DNA from 3 places in the Bradyrhizobium denitrificans genome. Region 1 is predicted to be linked to each of the others. Evidence: predicted binding sites of a transcription regulator. Region 1 holds the regulator's gene; each other region holds the start of a gene.
What was found. Region 1 encodes LexA, which represses DNA repair genes until DNA is damaged. Its sites were predicted from a motif close to TGTTCNNNNTGTGTTCNG; they were not measured.
Positions count from the first base shown of each region.

Region 2: HL671_RS10060 (single-stranded DNA-binding protein) is a predicted target of LexA. The motif match lies at 2,640-2,657, and genes of this name have one in related genera.
Region 3: HL671_RS23880 (PA0069 family radical SAM protein) is a predicted target of LexA. The motif match lies at 4,380-4,397, and genes of this name have one in related genera.

Region 1 covers NZ_JABFDP010000008.1:142,073-149,587, reverse strand. The annotation lists gene HL671_RS10660 (glutamine--tRNA ligase/YqeY domain fusion protein) at 1-1,325, shown strand, start outside; gene HL671_RS10655 (hypothetical protein) at 1,352-1,564, opposite strand; gene HL671_RS10650 (ComEC/Rec2 family competence protein) at 1,703-3,991, shown strand; gene HL671_RS10645 (hypothetical protein) at 4,293-4,733, opposite strand; gene lexA (transcriptional repressor LexA) at 5,126-5,824, opposite strand; gene HL671_RS10635 (molybdopterin molybdotransferase MoeA) at 6,026-7,234, opposite strand; gene HL671_RS10630 (alpha/beta fold hydrolase) at 7,368-7,515, opposite strand, start outside.
Region 2 covers NZ_JABFDP010000008.1:21,200-28,714, forward strand. The annotation lists gene gyrA (DNA gyrase subunit A) at 1-1,394, opposite strand, end outside; gene HL671_RS10055 (hypothetical protein) at 1,729-1,947, shown strand; gene HL671_RS10060 (single-stranded DNA-binding protein) at 1,981-2,481, opposite strand; gene HL671_RS10065 (outer membrane protein) at 2,951-3,697, shown strand; gene HL671_RS10070 (outer membrane protein) at 3,891-4,646, shown strand; gene HL671_RS10075 (outer membrane protein) at 4,882-5,664, shown strand; gene HL671_RS10080 (outer membrane protein) at 5,880-6,617, shown strand; gene HL671_RS10085 (outer membrane protein) at 6,904-7,515, shown strand, end outside.
Region 3 covers NZ_JABFDP010000021.1:148,316-155,830, forward strand. The annotation lists gene HL671_RS23865 (glycosyltransferase family 39 protein) at 52-1,560, opposite strand; gene HL671_RS23870 (ribonuclease HII) at 1,753-2,610, opposite strand; gene HL671_RS23875 (VOC family protein) at 2,696-3,145, opposite strand; gene HL671_RS23880 (PA0069 family radical SAM protein) at 3,165-4,358, opposite strand; gene HL671_RS23885 (phosphoketolase family protein) at 4,550-6,967, shown strand; gene HL671_RS23890 (hypothetical protein) at 7,072-7,515, shown strand, end outside.

The DNA.
Region 1 (7,515 bases):
CCGGCCTCGCTTATGTCGACGACCAGTCGCAGGAGGAGATCCGGCTGGCGCGCGGCACGCTCACCGAGCCCGGCAAGAACAGCCCGTTCCGCGACCGAACGGTCGAGGAGAATCTCGACCTGTTCCGGCGCATGAAGGCCGGCGAATTCCCGAACGGCGCGCGCGTGCTGCGCGCCAAGATCGACATGGCCGCCGGCAACATCAACCTGCGCGACCCCGTGCTTTACCGGATTCTGCACGCCCATCACCCGCGCACCGGCGACACCTGGAAGATCTATCCGAGCTATGATTACGCCCACGGCCAGTCGGACGCGATCGAGGGCGTCACGCACTCGATCTGCACGCTCGAATTCGAGGATCACCGGCCGCTCTACGAATGGCTCCTCGACAAGCTGCCGGTGCCGTCGCATCCGCATCAATACGAGTTCGCGCGGCTCAACCTGACCTACACGCTGCTGTCCAAGCGCGTGCTGACGCGGCTGGTGCAGGACGGCCACGTTGCCGGCTGGAACGATCCGCGCATGCCGACCATCGCCGGGCTGAAGCGCCGCGGCGTGCCGCCGGCCGCGGTGCGCGAGTTCATCAAGCGCATCGGCATTGCGAAAGCCAACAGCATCGTCGATGTCGGCATGCTCGAATTCTGCATCCGCGAGGAGCTGAACCGCACGGCGTTGCGCCGCATGGCGGTGCTGCGTCCCTTGAAGATGGTGATCGAGAACTATCCGGAAGGCCAGGTCGAGGAACTCGAGGCGATCAACCATCCGGACGATCCATCCGCCGGCACCCGCAAGATCGCTTTCGGCCGCGAGCTTTATATTGAGCAGGACGACTTCATGGAGAACCCGCCCAAGAAGTTCTTCCGCCTGTCGCCCGGCACCGAGGTGCGGCTGCGCTATGCCTATTTCATCAAGTGCCGCGAGGTCATCAAGAACGCGGCCGGCGAGATCGTCGAGCTGCGCTGCACCTATGATCCGGCGACCAAGGGCGGCAACGCGCCCGATGGGCGCAAAGTCAAGGCGACGATGCACTGGCTGCCGGCAGCGCAGTCCCTCACGGCCGAGATCCGCATCTACAATCAGCTGTTCGCCAATCCGAGCCCCAACGCCGCCGACTTCACCGCCGACCTCAACCCCAACTCGCTCGAAGTGCTGACCGACGCCCGGATCGAGCCGGCGATCGCGGCAGCCAATTCGGATGCACCGATGCAGTTCGAGCGCCAGGGCTATTTCGTGCGCGATCCGGACTCGACGCCGGACAAGCTCGTCTTCAACCGCACGATCGGCCTGCGCGATACGTTCGCCAAGGAAGTCGCGAAAGGCGGATGATGCGCCCGGCCGGCGCGATCGCCGCCTCAGGTGATCGCGTCATGGCCAGCCTCGGTCAGCCTCGGCACGCCGTTGCTGACCTCGACAAGACCGCGGGCGGTGAGCAGCGCAATATCCTCGTCCGCGACGGGCGAGAGCGCGAGCCGGCGTCCTTTGATGTCTCGCAATGTCCAGCGCAGGTGGATCGCCTTCTCGAGATCGAGATCGGCAAGGGGGTCGTCAATACGGTCGTCGTCCATGCCCCAATAAGCACCGATGCGACCCAAAGTTCCAATCACCATTCGTGCACATAGCTGCGAGATTCGCGTTTTGTTCCGCTAGGCCAGTTCCGCTGAGTTCCGCTAGCCTCTGCTTCCGTAAAATTACGGGGTACCGAGATGGCGGAGCCCGCCAGGCCGCCAGGATGGCGTCGCGGGATCGCGGGCGTGATGGCCGATGTCTGGCCGCCACGCGGCGCGCGGACCGGAGGCTGGCCTGAGGTCGGCGCCGACGCCTGGCCGTCGCTATCCGCCCATCTGACGCGCTGGACGCGCGAGGAGGCCGGGGCTGGCCGGCTGCTGCCCTGGGTGCCGGTCGCCTTCGGCGCCGGCATTGCGGTTTATTTTGCCGCCGATCATGAGCCCGCGCTGTGGGCAAGCGTGCCGACCGCGCTGCTGCTCTGCATCGTCGCCGCGCTGATGCGGCGGCATCCGCTGTTTCCGGCGGTGGTGATGATCGCGGCCGCGGCGTCCGGCTATGCGGTCGCGACCAGCAAGACCGCACGCGTGGCGCATCCGGTGCTGCCTCGGCCGCTTTACTCCGTGGCGCTGTCCGGCTTCGTCGAGGCGCGTGACATCCGCGAGCGCAGCGATCGCATCGTGCTGCGTGTGACCGCGATGGAGAGCGATCGCCACGCGATCACGCTGACGCGCGTCCGGCTGGCCGTGCGCAAGGGCACCGCGCCCGATGTCGGCAGCTTCGTGCAGCTCAAGGCGCGGCTGCTGCCCCCACTGGCGCCGGTGCGGCCCGGCAGCTACGATTTCGCGCGCGACATGTTCTTCCAAGGCATCGGCGCCTCCGGCTTCGTAATGGGCGGGATCACGACGCTGACGCCGCCGCAGGAGGGCGGCTTTGGCCTGCGCTATGGGGCGGCCATGCAGGGCCTGCGCGATGCGATCGACGCGCGCATCCGGGCCCGGCTCGATGGCGACGAGCGCGCCATCGCGACCGCGCTGCTGACCGGCCGGCGCGATGCGATCACGCCTGATGTCAACGACGCGATGTTCATCTCGGGCCTCGGCCATGTGCTCTCGATCTCGGGCTATCACATGGCGGTGGTCGCGGGCGTCGTGTTCTTCGCGGTGCGCGCGCTGCTCGCACTGATCCCCGGCCTCACGGTGAGCCTCCCGATCAAGAAATGGGCGGCTGCGGCGGCTTTGGTCGCGGCGGCGTTCTATCTGCTCCTGTCGGGCGCGGAGGTCGCGACACAGCGGTCGTTCTTCATGACGGCCGTCGTGCTGATCGCAGTCATGGTCGACCGCCGCGCGGTGACGTTCCGCACGCTGGCCGTCGCGGCGATGATCGTCCTGATCGCGGCGCCCGAAGCGCTCGTCCATCCGAGCTTTCAGATGTCGTTCGCGGCGACGCTCGGCCTGGTCGCGCTGGTGCAATTCGGGCTGCCGCGATTATTCGCGACGCCGGACAGGTCCGTCACCGAACGCATCGCATTATGGGGCGGCCGCGAACTCGCGATGCTGCTCTTGGCCTCGCTGATCGCTGGGCTCGCCACGACGCCCTATGCGGCGTTTCACTTCCATCGGATCACGCCCTATGGCGTGCTGGCCAATCTTGCGGCCATGCCCGTGGTCTCGGCGCTGGTGATGCCGGCCGGCCTGCTGGGACTGCTTGCGGCGCCCTTCGGACTCGACGGTCTTTGCTGGACATTGATGGGCTGGGGCATCGACTGGATGATCGCGGTGACGCGCTGGGTGGCGGCGCTACCTGGGGCCGTCGGACGCGTCACGGCGTTCGGCATCGGTCCGCTGATCCTGGCCAGTTTCGGGCTCCTGCTCATCGGCCTGTTGCGGACACCGCTGCGCTGGTCGGGCGCGGTCCTGATCGCTATTGCCACGATCTGGTCCGTCAGCACGCCGCAGCCGGACATCCTGATTTCCGGCGACGGACGCGCGGTCGCCGTGCGCGGGCGCGACGGTCGGCTGCATGTGATGCGGACCGGCAAGGATGTGTTCGTCGTCAAGGAGTGGCTGGCGGCCGATGCCGATCCGCGCGTGCCGTCGGACCCCACCCTGGGAGACGGGGTGTCCTGCGACGAGTCCGGTTGTGTGATGGCCATGGCCGATGGCCGGTTCGTGGCGCTGACGCTGCGCCCGGAGGCGCTGGCCGACGATTGCACGCGCGCGGCACTGATCGTGACGTCGCGCGCTGCGCCAGCGTCCTGCGCAGCCGCCGCGATTGATCGCCAGCGCCTGCAGCAGCAGGGCGCCTTGATGCTGGCGACGCAGGGGGCGGGATTTGCTGTCACACCGGCGCGCGCCGTCGGCACCAGCCGGCCATGGTGGCCAGCCGCCGAGACGGGCGAGTTCGAGCCGGTGCTGACGCCGCGCGCGTCGATGCCACGCGTCCAGGACGCGACACCGCCTGAGGCGGAGCAGGGTGCAGATGATTAGGTCGTTCACGACCGGCGAGGGGGCCGGTTCACCCACGCAATCATCTCAAATGGAACGCCAACATCACGAGACGCTCCGCGGACTCACAAGATGACCGCCGAGCGCCCCATGTTCGTTACCAGATGTTCGTTTCCAGAGGCCGCCAAGCGGCGGCCGCCGGTTGTTGCCAAAACGAGGAGCTGCCGCGCCGCGTCGGTGCGATCCGAAGAATGGGCTTGGCGAATCCAGACTCGGCGAATCCAGACGCGCCGAACGAGGGTGGATTTGCCAAGAAAACGCGAGCGGGTGCCGAGCGGTACGATCAGGTGATGCTGATACGGCGAATCGTCGGGCTTTCTGTCGCCGGAAGCTCCTCCGCAACATCCGGGCGTCGATCGGCTGATGGCTTGGTGACCGGCAGCTGCAGCACGGTTACGCGCTGGCCCTCGCACAGCTGGGTGACAAGCACATGGCGCCCGTCGGCGAACTCAACGGCGTCGTGATGGCGATCGGGGACGTGCTTCTCGATGGTGTTGAACTTGGCCACGCGCTCGCGGATCGTGCGGGTCCACAGCCAGCGGCTATCGTAGCGGACGTCCTCGGCGAACGCGAGCTCGGTGCCGGGGAGCATGCAGACCGCGACGTTGGGCTCGCTTTCCAAGGCGAAGCCACGGGTCGCGGTGCCGCGGAACGTCGTCGAAATCAGCGTCTCGCCGACCTTGGCGGGACGGGAGGCAACGGCATGGAGGCTGTAGTCACACATCGGATCGCTCCTCGTTCAGAGATAGCCGACCCACGCTCCCCCCGGACAGGCGCAGGCCTCTATCAGAGTGGACATCAAGGAGGATGTTAGCGCGCGCTTCGCGGCATTTCTGCGCTGATCTGCACGGCCTCTGCCTGCGCGCGATCACAAGCGTTTGAGCACGCGTTCGAGTCTGCCGCGTTGCACATCCGTTGCACATCATGAGGTGCATTGGCAGAGGGCGTGATTGCTCGCCGCCAGCGGCCGCTGTCGCGCGACGCACCGCTTCCTGAGGTGGCCGCCGCATCGTCCCGACGGCGGAGCTCACTCACGCCCCCGGTCAGTGTTGAGGTCCGCTGATCGTGACGACCGCCGAGCTTGTCGGCGTCAGTATCCGCGCAGCATGTCCGCGATCAGTATTTGCGATAGAGGCCAACCAGCTTGCCCTGGATCTTCACCCGGTTGGGCGGCAGGATGCGCACCTCGTAAGCGGTGTTGGCGGGCTCCAGCGCGATCGAGGCGCCGCGGCGCCGGAAGCGCTTCAATGTCGCTTCCTCATCGTCGATCAGCGCCACCACGATGTCGCCGGTGTCGGCGGTCTCGTTGCGCTGGATCAGCGCCATGTCGCCGTCGAGAATACCGGCATCGACCATCGAATCGCCGCGCACTTCGAGGGCGTAATGATCGCCATTGCCGAGCATGTCAGCCGGAACGCTGATTGTATGGCTGCGGGTCTGCAGCGCCTCGATCGGGGTACCGGCGGCAATCCGGCCCATGACCGGCACCGCGACGGGCCGTTCGCCGTCGTCGAGCGCCGGCGTGGAGGTTCTCACCTTGCCGAGATTCCCCTCGATGACCGACGGCGTGAAACCGCGGCGATTGCTGGCCGCCTGCGACAGCTCCGGAAGCTTGATCACCTCGATCGCGCGGGCGCGATTGGGCAACCGACGGATGAAGCCACGCTCCTCCAGCGCCGTGATCAGGCGATGGATGCCGGACTTCGAGCGCAGGTCGAGCGCATCTTTCATCTCGTCGAAGGACGGCGGCACACCGGCTTCCTTGAGCCGTTCATTGATGAACCGCAGAAGTTCGTACTGTTTGCGCGTCAGCATCTCGACCTGGTCCCCAGTTGGTGTCGTCCGAGTCCCGTGCCGTGCTCCGACGACCAGCGTTCGAGAGCGAAGGGGAATCGGACGATCGCGTTCGCCCGCAACATACTAAAAACAAATCATGAACGGACACTATATGTTCGATGTGTGTTCCGCAATCCCAAAAATATGGTGAACGGACCGGGATTTGCCGGGGAAATCGGCTCAGAGCGGAAGGCGCAGGATCTCGCATGGGCTGCCGGCCGATGCCTTCGGCGCGAACGCCGGGCGGATCACCAGCGCCTGCGACAGCGCGAGATTCCCGAGCAGCGAGGAATCCTGCTGCGTCACGGGGGTTGCGATCAGCGTGCCGTCGGCGCGCTTGTCGAGCTGTGCCCGCAGATAGTCCTCACGCGAATCGTTGGCGCCGAGGTCGCGGCCGAGCAGGGCGGTCTCGCGCGGCAGCTGCGGCTCCCGGCCGAGCAGGCTGCGAATCAGCGGCACCAGAAACAGGATCGCGCAGACATAGGACGACACCGGATTACCCGGCAGACCGATGACGCGCATGCCGGCGAGGCGGCCATGCATCATCGGCTTGCCCGGGCGCATCGCGATCTTCCAGAACGCCATCTCGACGCCCTCGGCCTCGAGCGCCTGCTTGACCAGGTCATGATCGCCAACCGACGCGCCGCCGGTGGTGACGAGAATGTCGGCCGCGGCCTCGCGCGCGCGGCGAATGCCGGCGACGGTCGCTTCGAGCGTATCGGCGGCAATGCCGAGATCGATGGCTTCGGCGCCTTCGCTGCGCACCAGCGCGCGCAGCGCGTAGCCGTTGGAATAGACGATCTGGCCGGGCCCGGGCGTGGATCCCGGCATCACCAGCTCGTCGCCGGTCGCGAGCAGCGCCACCTTCGGCCGGCGCCGTACCGGCAGCGCCGGATGGTTCATGCTGGCGGCGAGCGACAGATCGCGGTCGCTGAGACGGCGTCCGGCCTGCAGCAGCACCATGCCCTGGTGGAAGTCCACGCCGGCGGGCCGGATGTGCCGGCCCTTGATCGCCGGCTCCGTGATCACGACGTGGCCATCCTCGGCGATCGTGTCCTCCTGGATCACGACCGCATCGGCGCCCTCCGGCACCACGCCGCCGGTGAAGATTCGGGCGGTCTCGCCGGGCCCCACGACGCGGTCGAACGGCCGTCCCGCCGCGACCTCGCCGATGACTTTCAATCGTGCCTTGGGCTTGTCGGCGTCGGCTGCGCGCAGAGCATAGCCGTCCATCGCCGACATCGCTTCGGGCGGCTGGGTCCGCAGCGCCGCGAGGTCGCGGGCGAGCACCCGGTGAAACGCGGCGTCCAACCCCACCTTTTCCTCGGCCAGGGGCTCGGCGCCGGCGAGCACTGCAGACAACGCATCGGACACCGGCATCAGGGCCATGGAAGTTCCTTCGGACGGAGACGGGAGGACGACTCGAAAGTCTCGCCTTCTAACCGAACGCACACGGCCCGGCCAAGGTCTAAGCCGCACGCCAAGTTCGCATCAGTCCGCGGGGCCTGCCTCGGCAGCGATCTCACAAGCCCGCGAGAAAGTCCGTGATCAGGCGGGTGACCTCCTGCGGCCGCTCCAGGCTCGGCAGATGCGCCGCTTCGGCGATCGCGCAGCCCGAGCCGTTCGGCAATGTGGCCGCGATCAGGCGGCTTCGCTCCTGGATGTGAGGA
Region 2 (7,515 bases), 120 kb from region 1:
TGCAGGCGCAGATCGAGAATGGCCTTGGCCTGCTCGAATGACAGCCTGATCGTGCCGTCTTCCGCGAGCCTGTGACGCGGATCGTCGATCAGGGTGATGATCGCCTCGACATCCCGCGCCGGCCAGTCACGCGACATCAGCGCGTCGCGCGCGCTGGTCGGATTGGGCGAGGTCCGGATGACGCGGATGATCTCGTCGATATTGGCGACGGCAACCGCGAGACCGACCAGGATGTGGGCGCGGTCGCGCGCCTTGTTGAGCAGGAACTTGGTCCGGCGCGTGACGACCCGCTCGCGGAACGCGACGAAGATCGTCAGCAGATCCTTCAAGGTCATCGTCTGCGGACGGCCGCCGTCCAGGGCCAGCATGTTGGCGGCGAAGCTGGTCTGCAGCGGCGTGAACTTGTAGAGCTGGTTCAGCACCACGTCGGCCACAGCGTCGCGCTTCAGCTCGATGACGACGCGATAGCCGTCGCGATCGGATTCGTCGCGCAGATCGGAGATGCCTTCGATCTTCTTCTCGCGCACCAGTTCGGCGATGCGCTCGACCATGGTGGCCTTGTTGACCTGATACGGGATCTCCGAGACGATGATCGCCTCGCGATCCTTGCGGATGGTGTCGATGGTCACCTTGCCGCGCATCATGATCGAGCCGCGGCCGAGATGATAGGCGCTGCGGATGCCAGCCCGGCCGAGAATGATGCCGCCGGTCGGAAAATCCGGCCCCGGAATGATCTGGGTGAGTTCGTCGATCGAGATCGCAGGATTGTCGATCAGCGCGACGCAGGCGTCGATCACCTCGGAGAGATTGTGCGGCGGGATGTTGGTGGCCATGCCCACGGCGATGCCGCCGGCACCGTTGACCAGCAGGTTCGGGAACTTGGCCGGGAGAACCGACGGCTCCTTGTCGGAGTTGTCGTAGTTGGCCTGGAAGTCGACAGTATCCTTGTCAATGTCGTCGAGCAGCGGGATCGCCGACTTGGCGAGCTTCGCCTCGGTGTATCGATAGGCCGCAGGCGGATCGCCGTCGACCGAGCCGAAATTGCCCTGGCCGTCGATCAACGGCACGCGCATCGAGAAGTCCTGCGCCATGCGCACCATGGCGTCATAGATCGACTGGTCGCCATGCGGATGGTATTTACCGATGACGTCACCGACCACGCGCGCAGACTTGACGTATTTCTTGTCGGGCGTGTGCCCCTGCTCGTACATCGAATACAGGATGCGCCGGTGCACCGGCTTCAGGCCGTCGCGCGCATCCGGCAACGCTCGCGACACGATCACGCTCATGGCGTAATCGAGATAGGAGCGTTTCATCTCATCGAGGATCGAAACGGGACGAATGTCGGAAGGTCCGCCCGGCTCGCCGGGCTTCTCATCTTCTTGATCGGACAAAGGGGATACCGGTCGGTTTTGACACGCGAAAATCGCGTGGAATCATATAGCGCATCGCTGCGCCGCAGGCCACCCCCCGGCGCTCCAGCCCGAAGGATTTTTTTGTCGCATTTCCAGTTACTTAACGAGGACACCGCGCCTCGCCTGGGAGCCGGCCGCAGGCGCCCTTGACATCGTCCTGCCACAGCCACGATTCACGTGCTCCGCACGGCGCGACGACCGGCGACGAAAAGCCCGACGTGAAGCCGGTCCATCTCGCCGGGCGCGACATCCGCGGCCAGATCCGGCAGGCCCTCAGACCTGCTCGGCCAAACCGTTGTGGTCCAGTTGGACTATGACTCTTGATCGTCGTGCCGAACTCCGAACCGGCGCTGAAGAAGCCACCGATTGGATCAGTGCCTACGACGAGGCTGACCAGCGCGACCGCGGCTTGGAGATCGAAATGCACGGGTCCGACGACGAGGCGATCGAGATCACGACAACCGCGCCGATCTGGCGAGCGCCTGTGCGTCCGCCCCCACTGCAAAAGGTGATGGACACCCTGCCACCGTGATCGGCGGCAGGGCGCATTCCTGGGAGCGTGACCTTAGAACGGAATGTCGTCGTCCATGTCGCTGTTGCGGCTGCCACCGCCAGCCGAAGCCACCGCGCGGCGCGGGGGCGCCATCGACGGGCCGCTGCTGCCGAAATCGCCGCCACCCATGTCGTCGGCGAAATTGCCGCCGCCGCCACCGCCGCGGCCATCGAGCATCGTCAGCGTCGAGTTGAAGCCCTGCAGCACGACCTCGGTCGAGTACTTCTCGACTCCGCTCTGGTCGGTCCATTTGCGGGTCTGCAGCGCGCCCTCAATGTAAACCTTGGCGCCCTTCTTCAGATATTGCTCGGCAACCTTGCAGAGACCTTCGTTGAAGATCACCACGCGGTGCCACTCGGTCTTTTCCTTGCGCTCGCCCGTTCCCTTGTCGCGCCACGTTTCCGACGTCGCGATGCTCAGATTGGCGATCGGCCGACCGTCCTGCGTGCGGCGGATCTCCGGGTCCTTCCCGAGATTGCCGACCAGAATCACCTTGTTCACGCTACCCGCCATCACACTCTCCCGCGGTTATCTCATCACTGGGCCGGTCATCCCACCGGCCTCCCGGTGCAGGCTGGCGCGCCCGTCCTCTCGGCGCGGACCCTATACGGTTGCCGCGCCAGCCACCCGTTTTCTCGTTGCTTATCCACATATAGCAGGAGAACCGTCATTGTTCCAGTTTTGTTCACACCAGCGCGTTGCAACCTCGCGTCGAGCTCCATGGAACCCAATGGAACCTCGAGTTCCCCGAACGGAACCCCTTAAAAGTTCCCTAAATCACGAAAAAGTAATTAACTTTCATTAGGTTAGATCGCCTCACATCCTCCTCGCCTGTGGCTTTTGGGAGACGGTATCCAGGGTTGAATCGCGTATATTTGCGGATGGATTGAGGCCGCAAGCGCGGTCGCACCAATTCACAGAAGCGCGCCTCCGGGGACCAATTGGAGGCGCCAAACCCGGGAGAGTTGGGATGAGACTTGGGATGAAGAGAGTTTTTCTTGGAGCCGTCAGCTTGATGGTTTTGGGCGCCCTGGCGCCCGCGGGAGCCGCCGATCTTGCCGCCCGCCCCTACACCAAGGCGCCGATGGTGGCGCCCGCACCGCTTCCGACCTGGACCGGCTTCTACATCGGTCTGCAGGGCGGCGGCGGCTGGGGCCGCAGCGATGAGACCTTCTTCAACGCGCCGAACGGATTCGGCTTTGCCGGCACGCAGCGCTACGACATCAATGGCGGCTTCGCCGGCGGCGTGATCGGCTACAATTGGCAGGTCGACAACATCGTGTTCGGCCTCGAGGGCGACTACCACTGGGCCGACATCAACGGCCGCTCGGGTGTCATCACCGCGGGCCTCGGCGACAGCTACTTCACCAAGCTGCGTGGCTTCGGCGACATCAAGGGCCGGCTCGGCTGGGCTGCGGGTCCGGCGCTCTTCTTCGTCAGCGGCGGTGCCGCCGTCGGCGACCTGCAGCACCGCTACGACAATCCAGCCTTCAGCACCATCCAGAACGACTGGCGCTGGGGCTGGACGATCGGTGCCGGCGCCGAATACATGTTCGCCCCGAACTGGTCGGCGAAGGTCGAGTACAACTATCTCGACTTTGGCAAGAGCACGCTCCAGTACAACAACCCACTGGTGGCATCCAACCGCTCCGAGTGGAGCGATACGGTTCACACCGTCAAGGCGGGCATCTCCTACCACTTCGGTGGTCCGGGCGTGTCGCGCTACTGATCACACGCTCGAATTGAATACGACCAAAGGCCGGCCATGCGCCGGCCTTTTTTTGTGTGCCATAACCAGCACTTGCTGGGCCGTTGTGTCATTTGGGTGACGGCTTTTTCCGATCAGAGCAGCTATCAAGGTTTGGCGGGTGGGCGTTGGTGAGAGCGTGCGTGCGGGCGTCGGACGAGGTTTGGGGACTGCGATGAGAAGTCTGTTGCTGGGGGCGACAACTTCGCTGGCGCTGGGGATTGCGCCTGCCATCGCTGCCGATTTGCCCGCGCGCACCTTCACCAAAGCGCCTGCGATGATCGCGACGATCTATGATTGGAGCGGCTTCTATCTGGGCCTCAATGCCGGCGGCGGATCGGCACGGACCTGCTGGACCAACCAGGTCACCATTGCCGGCGTCGCGGCCACCAATGCCGAGGGCTGCCATGACGCGACCGGCGCGCTGGCCGGCGGCCAGGTCGGCTATCGCTGGCAGACCGGCGGCTGGGTGTTCGGCGTCGAAGGTCAGGGCAATTGGGCGAATCTGAAGGGCCGCAACGCGAGCCAGTTGGCGCCCGGCGTGACCAACCAGACCAAGATCAACGGTGTCGGCCTGTTGACCGGCCAGATCGGCTACGCCTGGAACAACGTGCTCTGGTACGTCAAAGGCGGCGCCGCCGTCACTGGCGAGAAGTATAGCGGGCTAGCGACCGCGACCGGGACGCCGTTCGATCAAGCCAGCGCGACCCGCTGGGGGGCTGCCGTCGGCACCGGCGTCGAGGTCGGCTTCGCCAATAACTGGTCGATCGCAGCCGAGTACGAGCATCTCTTCATGGGCAACCGGACCCTGACCTTCTCAGGTGTGCCCGGAGGCGCTGCCACGCGAACCGACGCCGTCGGCCAGGATGTCGACATGGCCACCGTCCGGGTCAACTATCGCTGGGGCGGCCCCGTCGTCTCCAAGCACTGAACAGGTTCGCGCTGCGGCCCGAGTTCAGCGGGGCTGACGATCTGCCCGGTGGCGCTGTCCTTCGCGGTACCCCGTATATTTACCAGCCCTTAAGCACGACCAGCACATCCGCCCGCCTGCGGGCGGGCCATCACCGCTTTGGCAACCAGTGTTTCCTACAACCAGCCTCGGACCACGCGAGTGGGCTCGGATCGGAGGGATCCGACGCGATGAAACTGGGATTGGGGAGACTGCCATGAAAAGCACTCTGTTTGTCACCGCCGGCGTCGCTGCGCTGGGCTTGGCGCCCGCCTCGGCCGCCGATTTCGCCGCGCGTCCGTATGGCAAGGCACCGCCGCCGGCCTATGTCACGCCGCTGCCGAGCTGGGCCGGCTTCTACCTCGGCGCCAATGGCGGTGCGGACTGGAGCCGCAATTGCTGGACGCTGAACCGGGTCAACGGTGTGCCGGTCGTGCCGACACAATCCGAAGGATGCCACAACGCCACCAGCGGCCTCATCGGCGGCCAGATCGGCTATCGCTGGCAGGCCGCAAGCTGGGTGTTCGGCCTCGAGGCCCAGGGCAACTGGACAGACCTGAAATCCTCGAATGCCAGCTCGGCGGCATTCGCGGCGGGCATCACCAACAACACCAAGACCGACGCGATCGGGCTGTTCACCGGCCAGATCGGCTATGCCTGGGGCAACGTGCTCTGGTACGTCAAGGGCGGCGCCGCGGTCGCGCATAACAAATACACCGGGACGGCCAATGCGGCAGCGCCCGTGGCCGTGGGCACCCTGCTGGATTCAGCAAGCGAGACGCGCTGGGGCGGCACCGTCGGCACCGGCGTCGAGTTCGGCTTCGCACCGAACTGGTCGGTGGCGGTCGAGTACGATCACCTGTTCATGGGATCGCGCGACATCACCTTCCCGGCCACCGCCATCGTCAACGCCCGCGTCGACACCATCAAGCAGGACATCGACATGGCGACCGTCAGGGTCAACTACCGATTCGGCGGCCCGGCGGCGGCGCGCTATTGAGCGCCCAATCCACGCTCCAAGGCTGATCACAAAGGCCGGCGCCCGCGCCGGCCTTTTTCGTGTCCTTAGCCCGGCATCGAGACGGCTCTTTTGTGTTAAATATTTGATTTATAACGCTTTTTCACGGTTGTGGCGGATCCGTTACAGCCTGTTCGGGATGCCCCGTGTATGACGGCTTCATCGCCTGTCATTCCAACTCCTTGGGGGAGCATTTGATGAAGAAGTTGCTTGTGATCACGACGGCCCTCGTCGGCATCGCAGCCGCCATGCCCGCATCGGCGGCGGATCTCGCAGCCCGGCCCTACACCAAGGCGCCGCCTGTGGTTGTGCCGATCCTGAGCTGGTCGGGCATCTATGCGGGTATTCAGGGCGGCGGCGGCTGGGGCACCAGCAAGGAAACCTTTATCGGCCGCTTCAATGCGCCGGGCTTCCTGGGCACCCAGAACTACAACACCAATGGCGGCTTCGTCGGCGGCGTGATCGGCTACAATTGGCAGTTCGACAATTTGGTGGTCGGCCTGGAAGGCGACTATCACTGGTCCGATATCAACGGCCGTTCTGCCGTCATCAATGCCGGCGTCGGCGACACCTATTTCACCAAGCTCACCAGCTTCGGCGACATCAAGGGCCGTCTGGGCTACGCGGTCGGCCCCGCCCTGTTCTTCGTCAGCGGTGGTGCGGCCGTGGGCGAATTGCAGCATCGTTACGACCGTGCTGCCGGTGTCTTCTTCGGTCAGAACACCACCCGTTGGGGCTACACGGTCGGCGCCGGTGCGGAATACATGTTCGCGCCGAACTGGTCGGCCAAGCTCGAATACAACTATCTCGATTTTGGCAAGAGCACGCTGCAGTATGTCGGGGTTCCCGGACGCTCCGAGTGGAAGGACAGCGTTCACACCGTCAAGGCGGGTCTGAACTACCATTTTGGTGGGCCGGTCATCGCCAAATACTGACCGTCATCCTCCCTGGAGGGTTCCCAAGGCCGGCTCGGAGCCGGCCTTTTTGTTGCGCCGATGCCACCTGGGCCGGATGCCACACCCGGAACCAAGCAGTTGAGCCACATAAGCTTTTGGGAACCCCGCCAGGGGAACGCGGTTTCGCCGCGACTGTGGCTTCAGGGTGACGGTAATCTGCGAGGAACCCGGCTATAGGATGGAGGTCAACTTGAACGAGTGAGTCTGTTTCGTGCGTGCAATTGTCGGTGCGATACGGACTTCGTCGAAGAAACTGGAGACAATAATGAAGAAGATCCTGCTCGCGACCGTGGCCCTGGCCGCCCTGGCCGCTCCCGCCGCCGCCGCAGATCTCGCCGCGCGCCCGACCTACACCAAGGCCCCCGTCCTCGCGCCGGTGCAGACCTGGACCGGTTTCTACATCGGTGCCTTTGGCGGTTATGCCAATGAAGACGCCAGCACCGCAGCGTTGAAGGGCGGTTTCGCAGGCGGCACTGTCGGTTACAACTGGCAGCAGGGACCGCTGGTGTTCGGTCTGGAAGCCGACGCAGCCTGGGCTGACATCAACGCCACCGTGGGCATCCCGGGTGTCTTCGGCCTGACCGACCGCATCGAATCGACCGGCACCGTCCGCGGCCGCATCGGCTACGCCTTCGACACCGTGCTGCTGTACGGCACCGGTGGTTACGCCTGGGGCAACAACAAGCTGTCCGCCACCGTGGGTGGCGTGGCCGGTTCCGAGACCAAGTTCCTGAGCGGCTGGGCCGCCGGCGCTGGCGTCGAGTGGATGTTCGCTCCGAAGTGGTCGCTGAAGGGCGAGTACCTCTACAAGAGCCTCGAGAGCAGCACCTATTTCGGTGGCGCTGTTCCGCTCGGCACGCTCAACCTGCACACCTTC
Region 3 (7,515 bases), on a different contig from region 1:
ATGACGCGGAGAGCATTACGGTCCGCTCGCCGGACGTCGCTGGCGGAAAGGCTACGGCGCCTTCGGCCGCACGATCGCCCAGCCGATCCGCAGCAGCGGCTGGCGACCGTTGATCAGCCAGTCGAAGCTGCGCGGCACCTCCGGCACCAGGCCTGGAAAGCGCTGGGCAAGCTCCGGCGGCGGCGTGCCGACCGTGTCGGAGGCACGCCACACCACGACGCCTCCGGTTTCGGCAAACCTGGCTGGGCTGATCCACGGCGTCCGCTGCGGCGTGGCGTCCAGGAACAGATGCGCGCGGCGGCGGCCGAGCGCAATCAGGCTGGCAAGCTGCGGATCGCCGGCCACGGCCTGCAGCTTCTGATTGGTGCGGCGCTCGAAGCTCTCGACGAAGAAGCGGGAGATGTCGCGCGCGGGCATCGCGGTCGCGACCTCGCCATCGCCGAGCAACGGGACGATCACCGCGCTGCCGGCGACCAGGATTGCGGGCGCGGCCACGGCTGCGGCCCACACGCTGCGCAGCAGCCGCTGGCGCCGCAGATAGATCAGATCGCCCGAGGCGACCACCATGGCGAGGCCGACCATGGTCAGGGCGACGGCGGTCCCGCCCAACACGGTGGGAAGGCCGAACAGGGCCGAGATCAGGCTGCCGACCAAGGCAGGTGCGATCGCGAAGCAATAGGCGAAGTCGCGGGCCAGCGCCGGCACCGACCGGCGGTAGATGATCGGAGAATCGGCTTCACCGCGGGCGAACCAGCCGGCGTCGAGCACCACGAGGAGCAGCACGGCGGAGATCGCCAGCAGCAATCCGCCGGCCAAAGCGAGCCAATGCCAGGCGCGCGCCGAGAGCTCCGCCAGCACCGGCAGGGCCGGAAGCCCCACGCTGTCGGAACGCAACACGAAGATGAGGTAAGGCAGCGCCAGCGCCAGCACGACCAGCAGCGCGAACAGCGGATCGAACGATCGCAGCACCTGCCGGCCCTCGGCGGTCGACACCGTGAAGACCGCGAGCAGCAGCAGCAGGCCGGCGGCGGCGGGCGTGGTGAGCAGCAGCAGACCCGCCTCGATCGACCATGCAAACCAGGCGTTGCGCTGGCCCTGGCCGAGGATCCGCCAGCTATGCAGCAGCAGCAGCGCCCACAGCGGGCGCGCGAGCACGTCCGGCCCGAATTCAAGTGTCGGCGCCCCGAACGCCGTGACGGTCATCGTCAACAGCACCGCAAGCACCGCCTGCTGGCCGCCGACGATGGCACGGGCGAGCAGATAGATCACCCAGAAGGTCACGGCCGAGCACAGCGCGGCCAGCACATACACGCCGAACAGATGATTGCCGGCGAAGCGATAGGCGATATCCGCGAGCCAGAACGGCAGCGGCGGCCCGAGATCGGTGCCGACCTGGTACTCCCGTCCGAAGGCAATCGACATCGCGAGCTGGCCGGGAGGGCTGCGGTAGAACAGCAGCGCGATGCCCAGCCAGAGAAGGGCGTGACACAGCACCACGATGACGACGACCAGCCGAGGCCGCGCGCGGATCAGTTCGACAACCAGTGACGTGAAACGCATGAACGGCTGGATCGCTTGGGACGTCGAGGAGGCCGGCAGGACCGTCCCTCATCCGCAGCCGCGTTGTCCGACGCCCGCAATCGATACCGCATGATCGAGGCGCACAACACCGCCCCCGCTGCGAGGAGTGACACTTCGTGCTGGTTGGCTGGCAAAACTATTAAGACCGCGGCGCCGTCGAGGCAACCGGCATCAGGCGCCAAGCGCGATTTCGCTGGATGTCACCACCGTCACGTCCGCGAAGAGATCGGGCTCCGGCACGTCGGCCCAGGGCTGATGCTTGCGCCGCGCCGCCACTACAGGCGCAAACAGGCTGCGGTGATGTACCGAGGGCCCCAACCGATCCAGCGCGGCGAGATGCTCGGGCACGCCATAGCCCTTGTGCTGCTCGAAGCCGTAGCCCGGGCAATCCTGCGCCAAGGCGCACATCAGCCGGTCGCGCGTGACCTTGGCGACGATCGAGGCCGCCGCGATCGACATCACCAGCCCATCCCCGCCGATCACCGCCTCGCAATGGCAGTCGACGTCGATTCGGTCGCGGCCATCGACGAACACGTGCTTGGGTGCCTCGGGCAGCGCCCTCACCGCGCGTGACAGCGCCCAGAGCGACGCGCGCAGGATGTTGTCGCGATCGATTCGCGCCGGCGAGGCGAAGGCGACCGCGAACGCCGATGTCTTGCAGATTTTGTCGAACAGCGCCTCGCGCTGCTCGGCGCTCAGCCGCTTCGAATCGTCGAGGCCCTTCGGGATGCGGTTGGGATCAAGAATCACCGCGGCCGCAACCACGGGGCCGGCCAGCGGACCACGGCCGGCCTCGTCACACCCGGCCACCGGCCAGATGCCCTGCTTCAACAGCGCGCGCTCGCGCCGGAAGCTCGGCGGCGCCACGGCGATGACGCCCTTGCCGGACTTGCTGGTGGCGGGCTTGGCGGCGGGCTTGCCTGCAGCGCTTTGGGCGGCCTGATTGCCGGTGGCTTTCGCAGCCGGACTGGCCTTTGCAGCAGCGGCCGATTTCGCCCTGCCCGGCGTTTTGGCTTGGTCTCGAATCATGGCCGTGATGGTGCGGAACGGCCCGCGGCGACGCAACCCGAACGCGGCTCAATTCCCCGCTATTCGCACCCTGTCCGCGGACCGGCTAGGCCGGCAGATGCACCCGGTCATCCTCGCCGACATCGATCCCCGGCGCCGTCACCACCTCCCAGACATGACCGTCCGGATCGGCGAAATAGCCGCTGTAACCGCCATAATCGGTCTGCTGCCCCGACTTCAGCAAGTTCGCGCCCTTTTCCACCGCCGACGCAAGCGCCGCATCGACCTCGGCCTCCGAGCGGCAGTTCCAGGCCAGCGTGACGCCGCGAAACGCCTGTGGCCGCGGCGCGTCCGGCACGCCCGCATCGTGCGCGAGCGCGTCCCAGGGGTACAAGGCCAGCACCGTTCCCCCGGTGTCGAAGAAAGCCACCGCCTCGCCCGTCGCTTGGAATTTCCTGGCGAACCCAAGCGACGCGTAGAAGGCGATGCTCCGCCGCATCTCGGCCACGCCGAGCGTGATGACGGTGAAGCGCGGGACGACGGATTGTGCACTCATGGCGCGACCTCCGTCCACCTCAGAACAGGCTCAGCTGCTGGCCGCCGCCCTTCGGCCGCACGAAATGATCGGTGGTCAGCTTGGTACGGCGCTTGTTCAGGCCGAGCTTCTCGCAGGCGATCTCGAAGCGGCGGCCGATCATCCAGGCCATCGGTCCGGTCCCCTTCATCCGCGTGCCCCATTGCGAGTCGTAGTCGCGGCCACCGCGCATGTCGCGAATCAAGGTGAAGACGTGGCGGTAGCGATCCGGATAATGCTCGAGCAGCCATTCGCGGAACAGGTCGCGCACCTCCAGCGGCAGCCGCAGCAGCACATAAGCGGCTTCCTTGACACCGGCATGGGCGGCGGCATCGAGGATGCGCTCGATCTCGCTGTCGTTGAGCGCCGGAATCACCGGCGCCACCATCACGGTCGTCGGGATGCCCGCCTTCGACAGCGCCTGCAGCGCCTCCAGCCGCTTCGAGGGTGTCGAGGCCCGCGGCTCCATGGTGCGCGCCAGCTTCGGATCCAGCGTGGTCACGGAGATCGCAACCTTCGCCAGGTTCTTCTTGGCCATCCGCGCCAGGATGTCGGCATCACGCATCACCAGCGCCGACTTGGTCACGATCCCGACGGGATGGCCAACCTTTTCCAGCACCTCGAGGATGCCGCGCATGATCTTCCGCTCACGCTCGATCGGCTGATAGGGATCGGTGTTGGTGCCGATCGCGATCATCCGCGGCTCATAGCCGCTGGCCGCCAGTTCCTTCTCCAGCAGGGCGGGCGCATCCGGCTTGACGAACAGCTTGGATTCGAAGTCGAGGCCCGGCGAGAGGCCGAGAAAGGCGTGGGTCGGCCGCGCGAAGCAATAAACGCAGCCATGCTCACAGCCCCGATACGGATTGATCGAGCGGTCGAAGCCGATGTCCGGCGAGTCGTTGCGGGTGATGACCTTGCGCGACGTGTCGGTCGCGACCGTCGTCTTGAACGGCGGCAAGTCCTCGAGGCTCTGCCAGCCGTCGTCGAACACAACGCGGGCCTCCGCCTCATAGCGGCCGCTCGCATTGGATTGCGCTCCCCGGCCACGGCGCCGGCCCCGTTCGATGGCGACCGCGAGTTCGGGAAAGTCCTTCTCGGGACTGCTTTTTTCAAGACCCGAGGAAGGCGCGCCCACCGGCTCGGAGGGCACCGGGACCGGCGGGCGCTTGAGGGCATGTGAAGATGCTCGGCTCATGGCCAAGACATAGCACATAAGAAGAACATTACAAGAACAATAAAGAACAATCCCCGCAGCGGACGTCTGAGGCGGCGCAAGGCCAGCCATCACATTCCCGTTCTATCCTGCAGCCGGGCTGGAACGGGACGGTGCGGCGTTACTCTAATGCACTCTCCCGCAGGCGCGAAACGAATGGCAAGCGAGCTCCCATGCAAACCACTTCTCCCCAGCAGACCCACACGGCCGACGACCTCGACCTGCTCGACCGCTATTGGCGCGCGGCGAATTATCTCTCGGTCGGGCAGATCTACCTGCTGGACAACGCGCTGCTCCGCGAGCCGCTGCAGCCGCAGCACATCAAGCCGCGGCTGCTCGGCCATTGGGGCACGACACCAGGCCTCAACTTCATCTACGCGCATCTCAACCGCGCGATCCGGATGCAGGATCTCAGCGTCATCTATGTCTGCGGCCCCGGCCATGGCGGCCCGGGCATGGTCGCCAACACCTATCTCGAAGGCTCCTACAGCGAGATCTATCCGGACATCACGCGCGACGCGGACGGCTTGCGAAAACTGTTCCGGCAGTTCTCCTTCCCCGGCGGTATCCCCAGCCATGCGGCGCCGGAGACGCCGGGCTCGATCCATGAAGGCGGCGAACTCGGCTATGCGCTGGTCCATGCTTATGGCGCCGCGTTCGACAATCCCGACCTGATCGTCGCCTGCGTGGTCGGCGATGGCGAGGCCGAGACCGGCCCGCTCGCCGCGTCCTGGCATTCGAACAAGTTCCTCAACCCGGCCCATGACGGCGCGGTGCTGCCGATCCTGCATCTCAACGGCTACAAGATCGCCAACCCGACCGTGCTCGGCCGCATGAGCGACGCCGAGATCAAATGCCTGTTCGAAGGCTATGGCTATGCGCCGCTGTTCGTCGCGGGTGACGAGCCTCAGGCGATGCACAGGCAGATGGCGGACGCGCTCGATGTCGCGCTCGCCAGCATCCGCTCGATCCAGCAGAATGCGCGGCTGCCGGATGCGGTGATCCACCGCCCGCGCTGGCCGATGATCGTGCTGCGCAGCCCGAAGGGCTGGACCGGGCCGAAAGAGGTCGATGGCCTCAAGGTCGAAGGCTTCTGGCGCGCGCACCAGGTGCCGATCGCCAATCCGCGCGGCAAGCCGGAGCATCTCGCGCTGCTCGAAGCCTGGATGAAGAGCTATCAGCCGGAGACGCTGTTCGACACGCAGGGCCGGCTGGTGCCGGAACTGCAGGCGCTGGCGCCGAAGGGCACGCGCCGCATGGGCGCCAATCCGCACGCCAATGGCGGGCTGTTGAAGCGCGAGCTCAAGCTGCCGGACTTCCGCGCTTTCGCCGTCGCGCTGCGCGCCCCGGGCGAGACCATCGCGGAGGCGACGCGCGAGCTCGGAAAATTCCTGCGCGAGGTCATCACGCTGAATGCGGATGCGAGAAACTTCCGCATCATGGGCCCGGACGAGACCGCTTCGAACCGGCTGGATGCGGTGTTCGACGTCACCGAGCGGGTCTGGATGGAAGGCATCGAGCCCTACGACGTCCACCTCGCCCATGACGGCCGCGTCATGGAGGTGCTGAGCGAACATCTCTGCCAGGGCTGGCTGGAAGGCTATCTGCTCACCGGCCGCCACGGCTTGTTCTCGTGCTACGAAGCCTTCATCCACATCATCGATTCGATGTTCAACCAGCACGCCAAATGGCTGAAGGTGTCGCGCCATCTGCCGTGGCGCCGGCCGATCGCGTCGCTGAACTATCTCTTGACCTCTCACGTCTGGCGCCAAGACCATAACGGCTTCAGCCATCAGGACCCCGGCTTTGTCGACCTCGTCGCCAACAAGAAGGCCGATATCGTCCGCATCTACTTCCCGCCCGATGCCAACACGCTGCTGTGGATCGCCGACCACTGCCTGCGCACCTATGACCGCATCAACGTGATCGTCGCCGGCAAGCAGCCCTCACCGCAATGGCTGACGATGCAGGAGGCGGCGACGCATTGCGATGCCGGCATCGGCATCTGGTCATGGGCCGGCACCGAGCCGGCCGACGCAGCGCCCGACGTGGTGATGGCCTGCGCCGGAGACATCCCGACCTTGGAGACCCTCGCCGCCGTCGACCTGTTGCGCAAGGCGCTGCCCGAGCTCAAGATCCGCGTCGTCAACGTCGTCGATCTGATGACCTTGCAGCCCGACACTGAGCATCCGCACGGACTGAGCGACCGCGATTTCGACAGCCTGTTCACGACCGACAAGCCCGTCATCTTCGCCTATCATGGCTACCCACATCTCATCCATCGCCTGACCTACAGCCGCACCAATCATGCCGGCATGCATGTGCGCGGCTTCATCGAGGAAGGCACCACGACGACGCCATTCGACATGGTGGTGCTCAACGAACTCGATCGTTTCCACCTTGCCATCGAAGTCATCGAGCGCGTGCCGGGGCTCAGCGTCTCGGCGGCCCATGTGAAGCAGACATTCCGCGACGCGCTGATCGAACACACGCGCTATGTCCGCGAGCACGGCGAGGACATGCCTGCGATCCGCGATTGGGTCTGGCCCAACAGTACAGGCGGAACGACTCCGGCGGAGGCTGGCGACTGAGTAGCAGCGCCTACTGATGTGACGTTTTCATGAATGATCTAGCGCAATGCCCGCGATGTGGCGTTGCGACACCATGACGGCATCGAAACCTGATCGATGTCGTCATGAAATCTCAGATCATCAAGGAGCTCGGCCAAGCCGACATCCTGCTGCCGTCGCTGATCGCCGACGGACTCGCCGCCAACGACCGCGTCAAGGTGCGCCTGAGCGCGCTGCAAGCCGCCGCGCAACATGCGCATGCGCCGGAGCCGCGGCCCACTGATCTCTCGGCCGAGTGCCGAGCCGCCAACATCGCGCCGGCCGAGCTCGCGAGTTTGATCGGCGGCGCGCATGCCACCACATCCGGTCGCTTTGCTGCGCCCGGTCTTGCCCGGCTGGTCCAGGACATTGAAAGCGACACGCGGGCCATGATCCGCGCGGTCAAGGCCGGACGGAGCACCGAAGGCAACGCGGCCGAGCGGCGGCTCGACACGATGCAGCGCGCCGGTCTTCTGACGGCGAGCGACGATATCGCGTTCGAGCGCGTGGCGTGGCTGACCGCTGCTCAG